Niabella yanshanensis: one gene and its partner. The protein of the gene in region 1 binds, or shares a complex with, the protein of each later gene. Links are inferred from orthologs where the notes say so. Each region holds a gene or a part of one and is shown in the gene's direction. Other genes may lie near its edges.

The links.
Region 2: pnp (region 1) and rny share a complex: the UniProt entries of both Bacillus subtilis proteins name them as parts of the possible RNA degradosome complex. The link is inferred for Niabella yanshanensis from one-to-one orthologs.

What each region holds. Positions count from the first base shown.
Region 1 is NZ_CP139960.1:5,312,628-5,322,783, forward strand. Bases 1-2,938 are described here. They hold pnp (polyribonucleotide nucleotidyltransferase), read left to right. Parts: upstream 1-351; coding sequence 352-2,526; downstream 2,527-2,938. Other genes in these bases: rpsO (30S ribosomal protein S15), read left to right, coding at 1-94; U0035_RS21895 (hypothetical protein), read right to left, coding at 2,541-2,903. Outside these bases: U0035_RS21900 (HipA family kinase), read left to right, coding at 3,220-4,005; U0035_RS21905 (DUF3037 domain-containing protein), read left to right, coding at 3,983-4,369; U0035_RS21910 (UbiA family prenyltransferase), read right to left, coding at 4,370-5,377; U0035_RS21915 (glycosyltransferase family 2 protein), read right to left, coding at 5,374-6,357; U0035_RS21920 (glycosyltransferase family 4 protein), read right to left, coding at 6,358-7,521; U0035_RS21925 (ABC transporter ATP-binding protein), read right to left, coding at 7,524-9,338; U0035_RS21930 (hypothetical protein), read right to left, coding at 9,418-10,156. UniProt on the Bacillus subtilis protein: Involved in mRNA degradation. Catalyzes the phosphorolysis of single-stranded polyribonucleotides processively in the 3'- to 5'-direction. Necessary for competence development in Bacillus subtilis.
Region 2 is NZ_CP139960.1:3,920,588-3,930,659, reverse strand. The notes cover bases 4,039-6,892. They hold rny (ribonuclease Y), read left to right. Parts: upstream 4,039-4,608; coding sequence 4,609-6,177; downstream 6,178-6,892. Other genes in these bases: U0035_RS16255 (hypothetical protein), read left to right, coding at 6,399-6,892; U0035_RS16265 (cell division protein ZapA), read left to right, coding at 4,110-4,400. In the rest of the region: pheT (phenylalanine--tRNA ligase subunit beta), read left to right, coding at 1-2,274; U0035_RS16280 (hypothetical protein), read left to right, coding at 2,343-2,633; U0035_RS16275 (transposase), read left to right, coding at 2,736-3,125; U0035_RS16270 (IS3 family transposase), read left to right, coding at 3,137-3,934; more of U0035_RS16255, read left to right, coding at 6,893-7,043; U0035_RS16250 (hypothetical protein), read right to left, coding at 7,095-8,231; U0035_RS16245 (multidrug effflux MFS transporter), read left to right, coding at 8,427-9,668; rplS (50S ribosomal protein L19), read left to right, coding at 9,755-10,072. UniProt on the Bacillus subtilis protein: Endoribonuclease that initiates mRNA decay. Initiates the decay of all SAM-dependent riboswitches, such as yitJ riboswitch. Involved in processing of the gapA operon mRNA, it cleaves between cggR and gapA.

The sequences.
Region 1 (10,156 bases):
GGTAGGTAAGCGTAAAAGCTTGCTGAGCTATTTGCAAAAGCATAACCTTTCTGGTTACCGTGCTTTAATTGAGAAACTAGGTTTAAGAAAATAGTCTTTTCCATCTTGCAAAGTTGGGAAAACGGTTCTATATCCTGGGTTTGATGCACTAATTTCAGACTTATTTATATATTTTGTATTCCCAACATTCGCTGTTGGGAATACGTGTTTTTACCTGCTTGCAATTTTTTTACCTGCTCAATTAAATAAAATCATATCAGGTTGGAACGTTCTTTCAAACGTTTTTGATCATTAGGAGCAATAATTGAGCGTATTGCTGGCTTCATAATCAAATACTTACAAAAATATTTTATGTTACAACAACCATTAAGAACAACCTTCGATTTAGGCGATGGCCGCGAAGTTGCTATAGAAACAGGGCGCCTTGCCCGCCAGGCGGATGGCTCGGTTACGGTAAGCGTAGGTAAAGCAGTATTGCTGGCTACCGTAGTTGCGAATAAAGAACCCAAAGAAGGACAGAGCTTTTTTCCTTTAACTGTTGATTACCAGGAGAAATTTGCTTCTGCAGGTCGTATCCCGGGCTCCTTCTTCAAGCGTGAAGGCCGTTTGAGCGACTACGAGGTATTGATCTCACGCCTGATTGACCGCGCCTTAAGACCTTTATTCCCCGATGATTATTTCTGCGAAGTACAGGTACTGGTTACCTTGATCAGCAGTGATCCTGAAATACTACCGGATGCATTAGCTTGTTTGGCTGCATCTGCTGCTTTGGCAGTATCTGATGTGCCCATTAAGGAAATTTTGAGTGAAGTACGTGTAGCCCGCATTGATGGCGCTTTCAAAATAAACCCTGGCAGGACGGAATTGGAGAATGCTGATATGGACTTTATTGTGGCTGCCACTGAAAAGAACCTGATGATGGTAGAAGGTGAGTCCCAGGAGTGTTCTGAGGCTGACCTGGTAGCTGCTTTGGGTGTGGCCCATGACGCTATCCGGGTTCAGATCAAAGCGCAGCAACAGCTAAGAGACCTGAAAGGTGTAACCACTAAAAGAGAATACACGCTTCCTGCTATCAACGAAGCTGTGAAAGAACGTGTATATGCTTTTGCGAGCGATAAAGTATATGAGATCGCTAAAAGCAAATCTGCAAAGCACGACAGAACGGATCAGTTTAAAGCATTGGAAGAAGAATTGCTGGCTAAATTGGTTGAAGAGTCAACGGAAGAGCTTCCTTTTACGGATGTTGAAAAAAGACTGGCTAAAAAATATTACCATGATGTTCAGTACGATGTGGTAAGAGACATGGTTTTGAACGATCGTATCCGCCTAGACGGCAGGCAGCTGGATGAAATTCGCCCATTAGATATGGAGGTGGATGTACTGCCTTCTCCGCACGGATCTGCTTTATTTACCAGAGGTGAAACTCAGTCTATTACAACTGTTACCTTAGGTACTGGTTTAGATGAGTTGTTGATTGAAACCGCAGCCTCTTCTAAATACTCTAAATTTATCCTGCATTATAATTTCCCGCCGTTTTCAACCGGTGAGGTGAAAATGATGCGTGGACCTGGTCGCAGGGAAGTAGGTCATGGTAACCTGGCCATGCGTTCATTAAAGCAAATGATGCCTGCTGATTCTGAATTTGGTTATACCGTTCGCGTAGTAAGCGATATCCTCGAATCTAACGGATCTTCTTCAATGGCTACTGTTTGTGCCGGTTCTCTGGCATTAATGGATGCAGGTGTACCTTTTCCAAAACATGTGGCAGGTATAGCTATGGGATTGATTACCAAGGGTGATAAATTTTCTATCTTAAGTGATATTTTAGGTGATGAAGACCATTTAGGAGACATGGACTTCAAAGTAACCGGTACACGCGAAGGTATTTGCGGGGTGCAGATGGATATTAAAGTAGATGGCCTTCCCATGGAAGTAATGAGCCAGGCTTTAGAGCAGGCGAAAGCAGGCCGACTACACATCCTCGAACATATGTACAAGGCTATTCCGGAAGCAAGGGAAGAAGTGAAACCTCATGCACCACGTGTGGTTAAGATGTTTATCGATAAGGAATTTATTGGTGCAGTGATCGGGCCAGGCGGTAAAGTGATACAGGAAATTCAACGTGAAACAGGAGCAACGATCAATATCGAGGAAGTAAACAATATGGGTGAGATCAGCATCTTTGGGGTGGAGAAATCATCTGTATCTAAAGCAGAAGACTGGATCAAAGGCATTGTTGCCGTTCCGGTTGTAGGTGATGTTTACGACGCCACGGTAAAATCAATAGTTGCCTTCGGAGCGTTTGTAGAATTCTTACCAGGAAAACAAGGTTTGGTTCACATCAGTGAAGTAAGCTGGAAACGTTTGGAGACCCTGGAAGGATTGGTAAAAGAGGGAGACTCCATGAAAGTAAAACTGATTGGAACAGATCCTAAGTCGGGTAAATTTAAATTGTCGAGGAAAGCTTTAATTCCTAAACCGGAGAGAAAACCGGAACCGGGAGAAGAAAGTCCTTCCGCTAATTAAGCTTTTACAAATTATTACCAATAGTTCATCAACCTCCGCTCTGAGCGGAGGTTTTGTTTTGATAAGATATTCCCGCCATGGATGATCCCTTCCTCGGATTTTGAAAGGTCAATAACCACTGAATGCCGTAACACCGCTCCGTGTCTGATAAGAGATCGCCGATCAGTAAAACTAGAGCTCGCCGATGGAGGCAAATGGCTCACGATCCCATGATTGGTAACAATAATTTTAGCGTAGGTTGTTGGGATGGGTTGAGGTAAAGACAATAGCTGCTGCCCGTTTTTAAAGGCAACGGGAAAGGTTCCATGAATGGTAACAATCTTTATGCTCCCCGGAGTGGCTTCTTTGTCAGATGAAATGTTTTGCCAGGATACCATTTTGCAACATTTGTTTTTAAACCAGTTTTGGCAGGAACAAACTACTTAATCTTTTTTCGTATACGGGAACGGCATCCAGGTCTTTGGTATAAAATAGATAATGTTGAGTGCATTGGGATCGGCTTTGGTGGGAGGATGTTGAGCCTGAAAGCAGGAGAGCCCGGTGATACAGCAGAGCAGGGTGGTGGTCATTTTCATCACTGAATATAAAGACTTTTATTGATAACTGTTTTGAACACTATAACCTGCTGCCCGATTATAATAATATGTAAAAGAAATACCGGCTATTGATAGGGGATGCTTTATTTTTGGGCCAATGTCGGACATACGAACCATAAATGTTACGCGCTATGTAACACCTTTACGTGAAGGAGGCTCTTTACCAGCGATAGCTGAAGGAGACGACGGCTTCTTATATGCCTTAAAATTCAGAGGCGCCGGTCAGGGAATAAAGGCGCTGGTTTCGGAATTTATTGGAGGCGAAGTAGCAAGACTGCTGGGGCTAAAAGTTCCTGAGATAGTATTTGCATATCTGGATGAAGCCTTTGGCCGAACTGAGCCGGATGAAGAGATACAGGACCTTTTAAAAGCCAGCCAGGGATTAAACCTGGCCCTCCATTACCTGAGCGGCGCGATCACTTATGACCCTGCATTAAGCAAAACAGATCCTTTACTGGCCTCCAAAATAGTTTGGCTGGATGCCTTTTTAACGAATATGGATCGTACTGCCCGCAACACCAATATGCTGATCTGGAACCGGGAGCTTTGGCTGATTGACCATGGCGCCAGCCTGTATTTTCATCATAACTGGCAGAATTGGGAGACCCAGATGAAAAGTCCGTTCCCATTGATTAAGGACCATGTGTTACTGAAGGAAGCCGGTTTGCTGGCAGAAGCCGATCCAATATGCCGGGAACTATTAAATGAAACGGTGATTGATGAAATACTCGATGCATTGCCTGCTGAATGGCTGGCATATGAAGAAACAAACGGCATCGCCGAAATAACCAAAAAAGTGTACCGGGACTTTCTCAACTTCAGGTTACAGAATAGCGGGATATTTTTAAAACAAGCCATTGATGCAAGAGCAGCAGTTATATGAGTACGCGGTAATACGGGTGGTGCCACGCGTGGAGCGGGAGGAGTTTGTGAATGCAGGCATCATACTTTTTTGTAAAAAAACAAAATATGTAGATTGCCGGATCGCATTACCTGTAGAGAAGCTGCAGTGTTTCAGCCCCGACATTGACCTGGGTTTTATCCGCCAAAATCTTGACGCTTTCGAAAAAGTTGCTTTGGGAGACCGGCTTAGCACTTCTCCAATTGCCCATCTGGATGCACCATCTCGTTTCAGATGGCTTACCGCCACCCGCAGCACAGTGATACAATGTTCGAAAGTTCATCCCGGGCTTACAGGCGATCTTGCCCTGGCAATGAAAAAATTATTGCACGAAATGGTGTTGTGATCAGGCTGTTTTCGTGCGGCGGCGTTTAAATAGAATCCTGTAAATATCTTTTAATATCATGATCCATCTCGCAGGGAATAGCAATAGCTGAGCGCATAAAACGATCCAGGCATCCGGCTGGTTCATGGATGCATATAGTAGTAATGCAACAGGAAAAAACAGGTCAGTAAAATCTAACAATAATATCTGGTAGTTGAAATGATTATGAAGGATGGGTATAGGCTGCTGTCTTAATACCGTATACCGGAGCAGCATTAAAACCAGGTACGCAATCATTGCTATATACACAAAAAGGTTATTCAGCATAGATAACATCAGGGCCAGCGCTGCCAGCTCCGTTGCGAGAATGAACCATTCTATTTTTTTAAAATCACCCGGATTTCGCGCGGTGGCAAAAGTTTTAATCCCTGATTTGATGTCATTTTCCCTGTCGGTAAACTGATGCCAAAGAATGCCCCTTAAGCCACCGCAGGTAGCCCATACAAATACGGCTGCCAGCCACGCGTAGTTAATGTTTTGTCCCGACAGACAACAAAGACTGCTTACCATCAAAAGGCTGATGAAAATATGTGCACCGCTGGCATCTGCCAATACACCCCATATCCCCCTGTTTTTAAGACGGAATGGCTGAAAGCTATACATGCTAAAGGCGATCCAGGGAATTGTATAAAAAATACAGGAAAGTATATCTGGATAGTAGAAGAAACAAATAAATGCGGCTCCCACAGACAGGCAGGCCAGGGGTAAAAGCCAACGCATGAACGGGGGAAGCGCTGCCATTTTATTGAATTTACCTGCTTTCTGGTCTACTTCAATATCGCTTACATCATTGATGATGCTTACGTAAATAGCGCCTACCACAACCGAAAGAAGGATGATTGCTATATAGCCATAATAGTCAAAAATATTCCGGTTGCCTAACAAAAGTGTTGCATACCCTACAGCCAGGATAGGGGGGAGTTTATAGTCCCACCAATCATGCGATCTTACCAGTCGGGCGAGGTTCATTGGCTTACTGCTTTTTGAGCTTTACTGTTTTTTTCTTCTTTTACCCGGTTAATTCCAAACATTATTACCTGCGGAATACTCCTGAAGGTTTGTATGGAGTCCAGGTACAAAGATTTTACCAGGAGCTTTGCAGTTTTAATAATGTTGAACTCTCGGATCAGGTGGTGTTTAGCTAACTCCACAAGGCTATATACATGTTTGTTTCTCAATGCCTTATATTGGTTGCTATTCATGTGCGGTTTAAAATCACGCATCATCTTTTCCACGTCGGCAATATACAGGTGTTCCAGCACTTCCTTTCTTCTCCTGCCATCGTATACATTTGACTGACCCGCATATTTTTTCCATAATCTCTTCAGTGTAAATGCCGCTTTTCGTTCTCCTGAGTACAAAGCGGAGAGATACAGGTACCAGTCATCGCCGATCTTAATATCATTATTCCAGCCATTTTTAATCAAGTCATGTTTAATGACTGCCGAAGACGAGGGCGAGGGGCATCCCTGTACATAGATAGTCCGGAGGTCATCGCTCGACAGATTAACCCAGTCATCTTTGAGCAGGTTAAAATAAGGTACAACAACAATGTCTGTTGACAGAAAATCCCGCACGCTTCCGTCCTGATCCTGCTGATCCCAGTTGGTAAATACAAAATCAAGTCCATCCCTCACAATTTTGTTCACGCACTCCTCCAAAAAATTCGGATACCAGATATCGTCTGAATCCAGGGACGCGATCAGGTCGCCCTTTGCCTGTTTTAATCCGGCATTACGCGCACTGGCCTGTCCGCCGTTTTGTTTGTGAATGCGCGTGATAGTATCATATTTTTTTAATATGTCAGCGGTGTTATCCTTCGATCCGTCATCTACTACGATGATCTCTATATTTTTATAGCTCTGGTTAAGCACACTGTCAATGGCATTCGATACGGTACCACCACGATTATAGGTAGGTATAATAACCGATACTAGAGGTTGGGTCATTTATTGAATCAGTTTAGAGACAGCATGTGCAAAAAGTGCTTCAGGACTTTCGGGTACATGCTGTGTAATATGAGTATGGGCGCTTTTTCCCATTATGTTCCAGTTGTGCCGCTCATTCCATGCCTTTTCCATGGCGGAGGCGAAATTGTTCTCATTGGCTTCACCTATAAACCCGGTGACGCCTTCGTGTACGATTTCGGCGTGACCGCCTGCCGGAGTCACAATAACCGGTCTGCCAATTGCCATGGCCTCTATGGTCACCAGGGGCATTCCTTCGCTTCTCGATGGCAGAATTAAGGCATGGTGGGTTTCCCAGCACTTAATTATGTCAGATTGATAGGTCTGAAAGGATACATTTTCTACATTCAGCAGGGCGGCCATTTCTTTTAGGGCCAGCTCATCAGGACCTCCGCCAATAAAGCTGATTTCTACCGGCCGGGATTTCCAAGGCTCTCTCGACAAAATACGTAATAAAATGTCCTGGCCTTTATCGATAATAAAAAAACGTCCAATACAGGCAAATTTATAACTCGTTTTTGATTCGGGGAAAGGAATTATGGAGCGTCTGAATTTTACCGGGTTCCAAACGATTGCTGCGTTGGTAAATCTTAGCCCGAATTGCTCTTCCGTAATGCGTTGATTATGCGCTGAGACAAAGAAGCATTGTACAGATTTTTTCCAGGCCTGGATCATGTAAGGTCTTTCGGGGTTATCAGGCCAGAAAAAATCTACTGCTTTGTGACTAATGATGGCGTAGGGGATCTGCTGCAGTAGACACTGATACGCGTAGCCCAGCCCGTCAAAATTGATAGCCTGGTTGATCAGCACCAGGTCCGGCTTATCTTTTCTAAGTAATGATCCTAAAGCTCCTGTATACTCATTATTATAATGAATAGGATTTTTATTACCGGACAGGTAATTTTGTACTCTCTTCCATATTTTTCCCGGTAGCCCGTTTAACTTCGGCTTGAAGTTTACAAGTGAGACGCCCTTATCGCGGATTTTTACAACTTCGGGATGGCTGAAGTTGAATTGCCGTTTGTATACGGAAACCCTGTATCCGAGTTTCAGCAACAACGGAGCAGATTGCGCCCATAGTTCCTCGCTGCCGCCCCAGTCATCGGTGCAACAGGTAATGAAAACAATATGTTTACTTTCAGCCATATTTAATAATCAGCAGCCTCCGTTGTACTTTCTTTAAACAGATTGGCGTAGGCGCCATTCCTTTGCATCAATTGCTCATCAGTCCCCTCTTCTATGATTTGCCCCTGCGATAAAACATAGATGTAATCGGCATGCAGGATAGCAGAACGCCTATGGCTGATGATCACCGCGCCACGGTTACCAATCCGCTCCCTGAACGTGCTGAACAGTTCTTTCTCAGAAACAGCGTCCAGCGCACTTGACGCTTCATCAAATATCAGGAACCGTGCGTCGGAATAAAAACACCTGGCCAGGGCCAGCTTTTGCCATTGGCCGATGCTGACTTCCCGTCCATCTTCAAAAGTTCGTCCCATAGTAGTGTCGTAAGCATTGGGGAATGATTCAATGAACGAGGCTGCTCCTGATTTTGCAGCTGCATCCTTAGCCCGTGCCAGGTTAAAGGGGTCATTGATATTACCAAAGAAGATATTTTCACCCGCAGTAAAACTGTACTTATTAAAATCCTGGAAGACAATACCCAGCTGTTTCCGGTAGTGTTGGGGTTCAAACGCTCTGATATCCGTATCTCCCCATAGTATTTGCCCTTCAGTAGGATCATAAAGGCGGCATAATAGCTTGATCAGCGTGGATTTACCTGCACCATTTAAGCCAACCAGCCCGATAATCTTACCCGAAGGAATGGTAAGGTTGATGCCTGATAGGGTTTCTTTTTCTGAATGGGGGTAGGTGAAGCGAACATTGTTTAGCCGAATGCTCACGCTTTCATCAGAGGGTATACATTCCTGTTGAGCGTGCTGATCAAAATGATTTTGAAGCTCCAGCAGTTCAAAGGCACTATTAATATAAATACTGTTTTGGTAAACGACAGAAACACCCGCTGCTATGTGCTGAAGAAGGGTAAAAGCCTGCGGAAAAGCTACCAGGAACAGGGTTATATCACCTGTGCTGGTTTCGCCCGATACTGCTTTAAGTGCAATAAATCCAATGCAGAAAAAAATACCTATATAAGACAAGGCGGTAGTAAACACTTCCAGTTGCGTTCTTTTTAAACTCAATGACAGCTTTTCTTTAAGAAGGGTATAGCGTATATCGCTGAATTTTTGCCTGAGATAGCCGCCCAGTGAGTAGGTACGGATTTCTTTTGCTGCTGTATCTGTAGTAATAAGGTTGCTGAAATAACCCGATTTTCGTTCCATAGACGTTTGAGCTATTCTAAGAATATTGAGTTTTCTCGAATATTTCAAACGGATCAGCAAAGTGGGTAAAACAAACAAAGTGATAATAGGTAACAGCAGCCAGTTAATCAGTAACAATACGGATGCCACTGCTGCCAGAGATAAAAAATTTTTTACAATTTCGATCAAAGTAGTAATTAACAGGCCTGGCTTATCAGTCCCGGCTTCTAATGCGCGTTTGAGAACATTATAATAAGAAGGGCTTTCGTAAAAAGAAAGCTGAAGATCTACTGCTTTTTCATGCACCTTGTTATTAATGTACTCAGAAACCTTGGTGGAAAGTACTTCTATTGAGTAGGCGCTGAATGATCTTAGTACGAAATAAAGAACCCCGGCCACCCCACTCAGTATTACAAAGCGGATAATTTCGGTTGGGGCTTCTGTCGAATGAAGTGTGGTTTTGGCCACTATATCAATGAGCAGCTTCATAAGATATAGAGAAGCAAAAAACACCAATGTCTCCAGGACGATTAGGGTAAGCGAAATATACAGCCATCTGGGAGCAGCAGTTTTAACCAGGCTGATTATACGTGGCAGGTTTAAACTATGTTTAATATGAGAAATTTTTCGGCGAATAGACATAATATTATCTAATGAACCTTTGGATATTGGTTGGGGCTTACGTAATGAACAAATATAACATAAATGACTAAGCCGCGACTTAATTTCTACCCTGAGAAGCCGATTGGCCCCTGTATAAATGCAGGGCTTCTATACAATAAGCGGTGGTTGTTTCCTCACTACCCCAAACCAACTTTCTGGAAGGACCGGATACCAGTTCAAAACGTCTCCATTCACCGTTTTTTGACTGTCTGGATAATAAGCGTTCCAGGTATTGTGTTACTTTTTCATCCTTTACGCCAAGTCGCAATAAAGAAGATATGCCAAGTGCCAGTTCTAAATCGCAGTTTTCAAAAATGTCGCTTGCCTTTATAGCATTAAACAATTTAGTAATAAATAACTCTTTTATTGCCGTCATTTCAGGTATGTCCAGTTCAAACAGGCGTGACAAAAATGAATAATATACAATTTCATTTAAATACCACTTATCCGAGCCTTTCTCCCTGTTCTGCACCAGTACATCTCTTATGAACTTAACAGCCGGTTTGGTGATTTCATTATAACCCAGGTAGCAAACAATGTTCGCATTCACAACAACATCTATATCATTGCGCCTGTGGTCGTTCATCGTCCAGAAAAGTATCGATTTAACCGGCAGTTTAAGTTCCCTGGCAATAAGACGCCAGAAGGTTCTGGAGTACTGCAAAAAATTACTATGAATGGTAAACCAGGTATAAAATAGTCCGTTTTTTGCGCGGTTTAAAAGAAGCATAGACGTATTATCTACCGGTAATGCATTTCTTTTCTTTAAGAATCCGGAAATAAGTACCGTGTCATCG
Region 2 (10,072 bases), 1.4 Mb from region 1 along the record:
GTACTTACCTGCGAAAAACATCCGAATGCTGATAAGTTAAAATTAACCACTGTAAACACAGGAGCCGCTGAACCACTGAAAATAGTTTGCGGTGCCCCGAATGTTGCTGTTGGGCAAAAAGTGATAGTAGCACCCATTGGTACTAGCATTTACCCGCTTAATGCAGAGCCGGTAACCATGAAAGCCGCCAAAATACGCGGTGAGGAAAGCCAGGGAATGATTTGTGCCGAGGATGAAGTAGGACTGGGTAGTTCTCACGAGGGGATATTGGTACTTCCGGAAACCTCCAAACCCGGAACACCGGTTGCAGAGCTATTTAATATATATACCGATACTATATTTGAAATTGGTCTTACGCCCAATCGTATGGACGCGATGAGCCATTGGGGCGTAGCGCGGGACGTTTCTGCCTATCTGGCACATCATGATAAGAAAAACGGAGGCCCCAGGTTGCCGGCAATAAAAGCGCTACCGGCTTTTAAAGGTAAAAATCCGCTGGAAGTTACGGTTGAAAACACTGCCGCTTGTCCAAGGTATAGCGGTATTTCCATTAATAATGTAACCATTGCCCCAAGTCCGCAATGGCTGCAGGATAAATTAAAAGCAATTGGCGTAAAGCCGATCAGTAATATAGTAGACATTACCAATTTCATATTACACGAAACCGGCCAGCCACTTCATGCTTTTGATGCCGACCAGATTGCGGGCAAAAAAGTTATCGTAAAAAACCTGCCGCAAGACACGCTTTTCGTTACCCTCGACGGGAAAGAGCGGAAATTGAACAGTTACGATCTCATGATATGTGATGAAAAAGGAGGTATGTGCATTGGCGGCGTGTATGGCGGTTTAAACAGCGGTGTTACAGCAACTACTAAAAACATTTTCCTGGAAAGTGCCTGTTTTGATTCCATCAACATTCGCAAAACCTCTTTCTCACATGGCCTGCGAACCGATGCCGCTACCCGTTTCGAAAAAGGAACCGACATTTCAGCAACGGTTAATGTGTTAAAACGAGCTACCGAACTTATTCTCGAACTCTGCGGGGGTGAAGTAGCTTCAGGAATTATTGATATTTATCCTGAAGAGAAACCCAAAACATCTGTAACAATTAAATATCATTATCTTAAAAAGTTAAGTGGTAAAAATTATCACCCTGATGCAGTAAAAAAAATACTCACCGCCCTGGGTTTTGTTATTGAAAAAGAAGATATCGACTCGCTCAAAATAGCGGTACCTTATCACAAACCCGACATTAGCCTGCCGGCTGATATTGTTGAGGAAATATTACGTATAGATGGACTGGACAACATCGATATTCCTTCTTCTATTACAATGACACCGGCAGTGGAGGAAAACAGGACAGCTGAGGTGCTGAAAGAAAAAATAGCTAATTACCTGGTGGGCCTTGGTTTTAACGAAACCTTGACCAATTCCATCACTAACAAAGCCTACTTTAGTGAAGATGAACTGGCCAGTGTTGTAAAGATGAAGAACAGCCTGAGTACGGAGTTAAACATTATGCGTCCGCAAATGCTGGAAACAGGGCTTGAAATTGTGGCACATAATCTCAATCGCAAGAATGACAATCTCCGGTTGTTTGAGTACGGAAAAACATATACGGTTAACAGTAAAGGAGGATTTGAGGAGCCGGAACATATTTGTTTATACCTTACAGGCAAAAAACAGGCTGACGCATGGAAGGGTAAAGGAGCCGCAAGTGATTTTTATACTTTAAAGGGAGCTGTTGATAAAATATTGGCTCTCGCGGGCCTTCATGGGATGAGCTATGATGAAGCTGCTGCCGGTGAGCAGTTTCAATATGGATTAACCATTTTAGCGGGAAAAGAAGCAATAGGTCAGATAGGATTGGTAAGCAAAAAAATGCAGGAACGATTTGACATCAAACAACCTGTATTTTTTGCAGATCTCAGCTGGGACCTGATCCTTAAAAAATCAAAATCCGATACAGTTCAGTTCAAGCCGCTTTCCAAATTCCCGGCAGTACAAAGAGATATTGCAGTCATTATTTCGAAAGAACTGAAATATTCGGCGGTTGAAGAGCAGGTAAAAAAGCTGAACCTGAAAAAATTACAATCGGTTCAGCTATTTGATATATTCGAAAGTGAAAAGCTCGGCCCGGAGAAAAAATCCATTGCAGTGAATTTCACTTTCCTGGATGAGGAAAAAACATTGACGGACGGTGAAATTGATGGCTGGATGAAAAAGATTATGCAGGGTCTTGAAAAGGAATTTCAAGCTGAAATCAGGAAGTAATTTAGGGAGTGTGTAGACTTCATTCAGTGTGCCCGCGGGCATTGAATATAGAATTTTAAACTTTTCTCATGTCGCAGATTCTTGAAGATAAAATTAAGCAGATACAGGAAAAACTGCAATTGCTGGCAAAGCAAAACGCAGCTATAAAGAAAGAAAATCAGGCGTTAAAAGAAACCCTGGCAGAAACGCGGCTGCAGTTTAATGAGGCAGCCGATGTAGCTGAGGCTTTGCAGCATCAGCTGGATGCCAAAAAGTACAGCCAGGCAATAATGGATCCGGAAGAAAAAAAAGCTTTTGAAAAAAAGATCAACGGATACATCAAGGAAATTGATAAATGTATTGCATTATTGAGTGTGTAGCTACAGGTTCATGGCCAATTAGTCATAGTTCATGGCCAATTTCATACTCACTATGTCTTGTCCTGGTATAGGTTGACAGTTTTTATATTAAAAAACTGACAGATGACGAAGATATCCATTAGAGAACAGGTTCGGTATAGTATTAGCTTTAAGCAAAAAGTTGTCAGAGAAGTGGAGAAAGGGTTATCAGTAGAGTCTGTTCGCAGGCGGTATAATATCGGCGGGGGCAGTACTATTCAAAATTGGATCAGACAATTTGGTAAACATTTATTAAGTAAAGTGTTAAGAGTGGAGACGCTTGAAGAAAAAGACCGTTTAAAAGAATTGGAAGCTGAAGTAAAAAAGCTGAAGCTGGCCTTGGCAGACAGCATGTTGGAGAAGCAAGCTTTGGAAACACTAATCGACATAGTGGATGAGCATTATGATACAGATGTAAAAAAAAATTTCGCACAGCAGTCATCCGCATGTGTGGGGAGAAAGGGCAAAAAGTAAATCGGCTGTGTTTGTACTTTGGTTACAGCCGTTCGGGTTATTATAAATCGCTGAGAACAATTATTCAATCGGATTTAACAGAGGCTGTAGTGGTAGATTTAGTAGGTTCGGTTCGGCGTTATCAGCCGATGATAGGAGGTAAAAAACTGTATTCGTTATTAAAAGCTGATTTGGCAAAACCGGGCAGTAGAGTTGGTCGCGATAAGTTCTTTGATATACTACGCAAGCAGAAGTTGCTGATAAAAAGAAGAAGGAGGTATGTTACTACAACGGATTCTTATCATCGCTTTCGCAAGTATAACAATAAGGTTAAAGATCAATTACTTACAGGACCCGGCCAGGTAATTGTAAGTGATATTACTTATTTGAGGACGTCGAGCGGGTTTGTATACCTGTTTTTGCAAACAGATGCCTGGTCTCGAAAGATCACCGGCTGGCATTTGAGTGAGAGTTTGGGTATTGCTGGAGCACTAAAAGCTCTTGAGATGAGTATCCGGCAGTATCCTTCGACGCTGGGAACGATCCACCATTCCGATCGGGGCATCCAGTATTGTTGTGATGCTTATGTGTCAGCACTACAGGAGGCCGGAATGGAAATTAGCATGACTGAAGAAAATCATTGTTACGAGAATGCACAGGCAGAAAGGGTAAATGGGATATTGAAACAGGAATTTCTTTTAGATAGTGTATTTGCCGATAAGCAGGAAGCATTTAAAGCAGTGAAAGAGGCCATATATACTTATAATTACCGCCGTCCCCATTGGTCTTTAAATTTAAGAATACCTATACAGTTACACAATGCAGCATAGTATGTCAAACCAGGAAGATGCGCTCGCCGCGCGGGCGGTGTAATTCTAAGGTTAACTTTTATTAAATAATGAAATTTGAAACAATATTATTAACAAGAAAAATGTCCACTTTTTTCAGGACATGACACTATTCACCACTCACTATTCACTACTCACTATTTACCATTTCGTTATTATGCAAGAAAACCTTATTCCCGCCAACATTAATATAGCCGACAGGATTTACCGGGTGCAAATGTCTCCCGAAGACGAGCAGGTCGTTCGCCAGTCGGTGCGTATCATTAACGATAAAATTGTAGAGTTTAAGACTAAAATACCGGGCAAAGACATGCAGGATTACATATCCATGGTGTTGGTTTGGTTTGTAACAGAAAGTAAGAACAAAAATGTTTCCATTGCCGATGAAAACCACCTGATGGGTAAACTGGAGCAGTTAGAGTCATTAATTGACAGCGAACTGCAGTAGTGAACTGCTCACCTAAAAATTGATTCACCTGTTATTCTGTAAATTTATCCGTCGTTGGTTTTAAGATCGGTAGGCCAAATAGCAAATCTGAATCTTAAATACCAAATTTATTTTTATCTTCGCCCACTACCCATCCCGTTGGTTGGGTATTTTTTTGATATTTAGAATTATAGAACCATTTTTCGAAAGAAAAAGCAAATGACTTTTAATGGAATCCACAATAATTATTGTAGCGGCAGTGGCCCTGGTGTTGGGCATCGTGGCGGGTAAATTTATTTTCGCTAAAAACACACAACAAAAAATCGACGAAGCTAATTTAAAAGCGCAAACCATTGTAAAAGAAGCCGAATTAAGTGCAGAAAACGTCAGAAAGGAAAAAGAATTGCAAGCCAAAGAAAAATTTGTTTCCTTAAAATCGGCTCATGACAAAGAAGTAAACGAACGTAACCGCAAACTGTCTGAAAGCGAGAACCGTATTAAACAAAAGGAACAGTCTTTAAGCCAAAAAGAAGCAAATCTTGAAAAGCAGGTAAAAGATAATGATGTTATCAAAGACAACCTGAACAAACAGATCGAGGTAGTTAACAAAAAACGTACGGAACTTGAAAAACACCAGGAAGAGCATATACGCCGCCTGGAGAAAATCGCGGGTCTTACTGCAGATGAGGCTAAAATACAGTTGGTAGACAGTCTTAAAAATGAGGCTCATACACAAGCTATTGGTCTTCAGCAGGAAATTATTGATGAAGCTAAACAGAAGGCCAACAAAGAAGCCCGTAAAATTATCATCCAAACTATTCAGCGTACTGCTGCAGAGCAGGCCATTGAGAATGCCATCACTGTATTCAACCTTGAAAGTGATGAGGTAAAAGGCCAGATCATTGGTAGAGAAGGCCGTAATATTCGCGCCCTCGAAGCTGCCACAGGCGTGGACCTGATTGTTGATGATACTCCTGAAGCGATTTTGTTGTCATGCTTTGACCCTCTGCGTAGAGAAATTGCACGGTTGAGCTTGCAACGCCTGGTAACGGATGGCCGTATTCACCCGGCACGTATTGAGGAAGTAGTGGAAAAAACCCGCAAACAGATTGAAGAGCAGGTGATGGAAATTGGCGAGCGCACTGTTATCGATTTAGGCATACATGGCTTGCATAAAGAACTGGTAAGAATGGTAGGGCGTATGCGTTACCGCTCTTCTTATGGTCAGAACCTGTTAATGCATAGTCGCGAAACGGCCAACCTTTGTGCTACTATGGCTGCCGAGTTGGGTATGAACCAAAACATGACCAAGCTGGCCAAACGTGCCGGTTTATTACACGATATTGGCAAAGTACCTGACGAAGAAAGCGAATTAAGCCACGCATTGCTGGGTGCCAAACTGGCTGAGAAATACGGTGAAAACCCTGCCGTAGTAAATGCAATAGCCGCTCACCACGATGAAGCAGAAATGCAATACGTGATCTCGCCTATCATACAGGCCTGCGATGCCATCAGCGGTGCACGCCCCGGTGCACGCCGGGAGATCATGCAGCAATACCTGCAGCGTATTAAAGACCTGGAGAACCTGGCAACCAGCTATCCCGGCGTTGAAAAAGCATATGCGATACAAGCCGGCCGCGAGCTGCGTGTAATAGTAGAGTCAGATAAAGTAACTGATCAGGATAGCGATAAACTATCGTTTGAAATTGCTCAGAAGATCCAGACCGAAATGACCTTTCCCGGACAGATTAAAGTAACTGTGATCCGCGAAAAAAGAGCGGTGAACGTAGCAAGATAATCACTCGAATAAAGATAAAACAGCCGGTCCCTTTGCAGGACCGGCTGTTTTGCTTTTATAATCCTAGCTACTGTTAGCGCAAGGGTGGTATACTTGTTCTGGTTACATAAACCGGGGTATTAAGCAATGCTATTTTTGTTAAAGTTTAATATTACTTTATCATATGCCATGTCCTAACAAGCCGGGGCGTCAGTACTTTTGATGCCCTAAATCCATCTTCCATGAAGCGTTTTCTTCCGTTGGTAATTACCCTTTTTACCCTTTCTACTTTACACGCACAATTGGGTAAGGGTGGTGGCATGGGTGGGGGACGTCCCGGCGGCGGCGACAGACCCGGAGGGCCGCCTACCGGACAGTTTAAAAATGTGCCATCGGGTAATTTCTTTATAGCTGAATTACAAGATGGCACCAATATTACCGGGAGTGGGGTAATAAAATTTAAAAATGATCTTGCAACAGTAGAAATAAAAACGCCTGAAGGCAAAGAACTGACGTATACCCCATTCCAGCTAAAACAACTCAGCCGCAACGCACCCGGAGGCATGGAGGTACTCATCAACTTCGACAACAAATACTGGCTGTCAAAACTCAATAAAAATGTAGAGCAATTTTACCAGGCCGAAAGTGAGGATGAGTTGCTGTTTATAAAAGAAAAAAATAAATTCCGGATTGCTACCAAAGAAGATATCATTGGCCTGGTAAAAGAAAACAAAGACGCTTATAAGCAGGCGAAGAAAGGGCATGTTAAAAAAGCGCTGCTGGCTTATATCGGGGAGCCACAGCCAGAAAGAAATGAATTCAGGGAAATGCGGGAAAATATAGATGTAGAAAAGGCGGAGAAAAAGAAACAACTGTTTAACCAATAATAGTTAGCATTTCTTACACTATTTGAGCAGGCCGAAAGTCAGGCTGCCCTATTACTGCGCCAGCCTCCCTATTTCGTTCTCTAATAACAATGTTAGATAATAGGCCTCCGACCGGTAAAAAAAATTGGTTTTCCTGCTGTTGGCAAAAATTCCTTTTACAGGATTAGGGAATACAGAAGTCATATTGGCTACAAAAAAATAAAAATCATCCCAATCTTCCTGCCTTAGTTCAATTTTCGCCCCGGCTGAATTATTTAACCTGGATAAAGAAGTTTGTAATAGTATTTTCTCCATCCCGTTATCGGTCCTTTGCATTTCTCTTTTCAGGTCTTTTATTAGCAAAGGCTTAAAATCAACTAAAAGCGGATGCTGTGAATGAGCTGCAACCAGCCGCGCCAGGTGATATAAGATAATACTGGTATTCTGATAATGTGGCGAGATATAATGAGGACGCTTAATGTGCTTGCGGGCCACCAACATATCCTTCATCAGCCATATGGTAGCACTATCGAACTGGTTTAATTCAAGTTGGTTGTCCAGCACAAACCGCATTCCGTTGGCCTGTACGCAAATATCAAAATCAACCGGCATATTTTTACCAAACCAGGTAGAGTAAGCAGGCACCTTTTTGTACCGCCTGAAAGTATTCCTGATCCGCCTCTTTTGGCCGTTAGCATTTTCGGCCATCAGCTTCTTCACTTCCAGCTTCAGGCTGTCACTGAAATCAGCAGATAAGTACAATATAGCCGTGTCATCCAGATCGTCGGGTATAATATACTTTTTACGCTGAGAGAAATAGCGGCTATTGGGAAAATGCCGGGAGGGTTGGGTCTGCCAGAAATTATATACGGGCCCGCCATCTTTATTGCGGTACCGGTGGTAATTAGCAGCTGCTTTTGCCATCATGGCATCTACAACTGCCTGGTTTTTTGCGGATAAATCTGTCTTTATGCTTTTCAATGTCCAGGCGATCAACCCTGTAAAAAAAATATTATCATCTGCTTTGGCAGCCTTCCTTCCCGGCAGGTAAGCTCTTTGAGAGGGGAACAAGCCTGCAGGATAATTAGTATCGGCTCCTGTCACCTGCAGATCACTGATACGTCCGATCAAAGAGTCGATATACTGATTCTGTCCCAGGGCCGGACAAGCAAAGACATATAAGATCGATAAAGTCAGTAATAAACGCATCAAAATTTAGTTTAATGCCCGCAAAATTAGAGCTGTATCCTATATTACCCCAAAAATGAATGTTCTTTATAATAACGCCGAAAAGTACCGGGGTATATCACTCCAACTATCCCATTTCCAGGTTCCCGAAAATTTGCCTTAGCTTTGCGGCTCATTTACCCATACTCTTGCTTGCCCAAACTGATATCATATTTTATGAAGGGCAATAATAAATTTTTAAAAATACTTCTTTTGGGACTCCTCAGTGCCATTGGTCCATTCTCAATTGACATGTACCTGCCGGGATTCCCTAATATCGCTAAAGAGCTGCATACTGATGTAAGCAATGTATCGCTTACACTTTCCAGTTTTTTTATAGGCATCTCGGCAGGGCAGCTTTTATACGGGCCATTGCTGGATAAATACGGACGAAAAAAACCGCTCTATTTTGGCCTTAGCCTGTATATCCTGGCATCTCTGGGCTGTGCGATGTCTGCTTCTGTAAACATGCTCATTATTTTCAGGTTTCTCCAGGCGTTAGGAGGCTGTGCCGGTATGGTAGCATCCCGCGCCATGGTACGCGATCTTTTTGATGTGAAAGAAAGCGCCAAAGTTTTTTCACTGTTAATGTTGGTAATAGGGGTATCTCCTCTCCTGGCACCTACTATCGGTGGATATGTTACGGCCGCCATCGGGTGGCGCTATGTTTTTATTATTCTGCTGGGCATCGTACTTATCATTTTGCTGCTGTGCATTTTTCTCCTGCCCGAGAGTAAACAACCTGCCCCGGACTACTCATTAGCACCTGCGGCTATACTTAAAAGATTTGCTGATGTGTTTAAACAGCCTCAATTTGTAATTTACACTTTCGCCAGCGCATTTACTGCGGCGGGTTTATATGCTTATGTAGCAGGATCTCCACATGTATTTATGGAAGTTTTTGGCGCCAGTGATACCTTGTATGGCTGGATATTCGCTATGATTGCAGGGGCGCTCATTGTAGCAACGCAAATAAATGCGCAGATACTGAGAGTTACCTCCAGCGAAAAAATTATTCCCAGGGCTATATTTTTCCAAACCTGCGCCGGTATTTTACTATTTGTTGGCTTTGCGTATAGCTGGTGGGGTATGACCAGCAGTATTATCCTTTGTAGTATTTTCCTGGCCTGCCAGGGATTTACATTTCCCAATGCTTCGGCTCTGGCGCTCGCTCCTTTCGAGCAAAACGCGGGAAGCGCTTCTGCACTTCTGGGCTGTATTCAAATGGCAACGGGAGCATTTTCTTCGGCGATGGTCAGCGTTTTTCATGATAAAACAGCTACCCCACTGGGTCTGGTAATGGGCTTTTGTGCTATAATCGCGCTATCGATACTCTTAACCGGGAAGGGTATTGTACGCTACCGGGCCCGTAAGGCCGAGGTAGAAAAAAGCACGGTAGACATGATCACCGAATTATAATACCCCGTACTGAAGAAAAACTTTATTCAACTTGTATCAAAATTTAAAATTTCTCCTTACCTTTGCAGTCCTTAAAAAAATAAGTTATGAGCAGCGCGATAGCTTTCGTTCACGAGCAATTGACACAGACAAAAAAATTTCCAGCTTTTAAAGCCGGTGATAATATTACTGTAAACTATAAAATTATAGAAGGAAATAAAGAACGTATCCAGTCTTTTAAAGGAGACGTTATCAAAAAACAAGGTAGCGGAGCTACTGCAACCTTCACAGTTAGAAAAATTTCTGACGGTATAGGTGTTGAAAGATTATTTCCTTTCACTTCTCCTAATATCGACTCGATCGTATTACACAAAGTTGGCCAGGTTCGCAGGGCTAAACTGTTTTACCAAAGAGAAAGAAGCGGT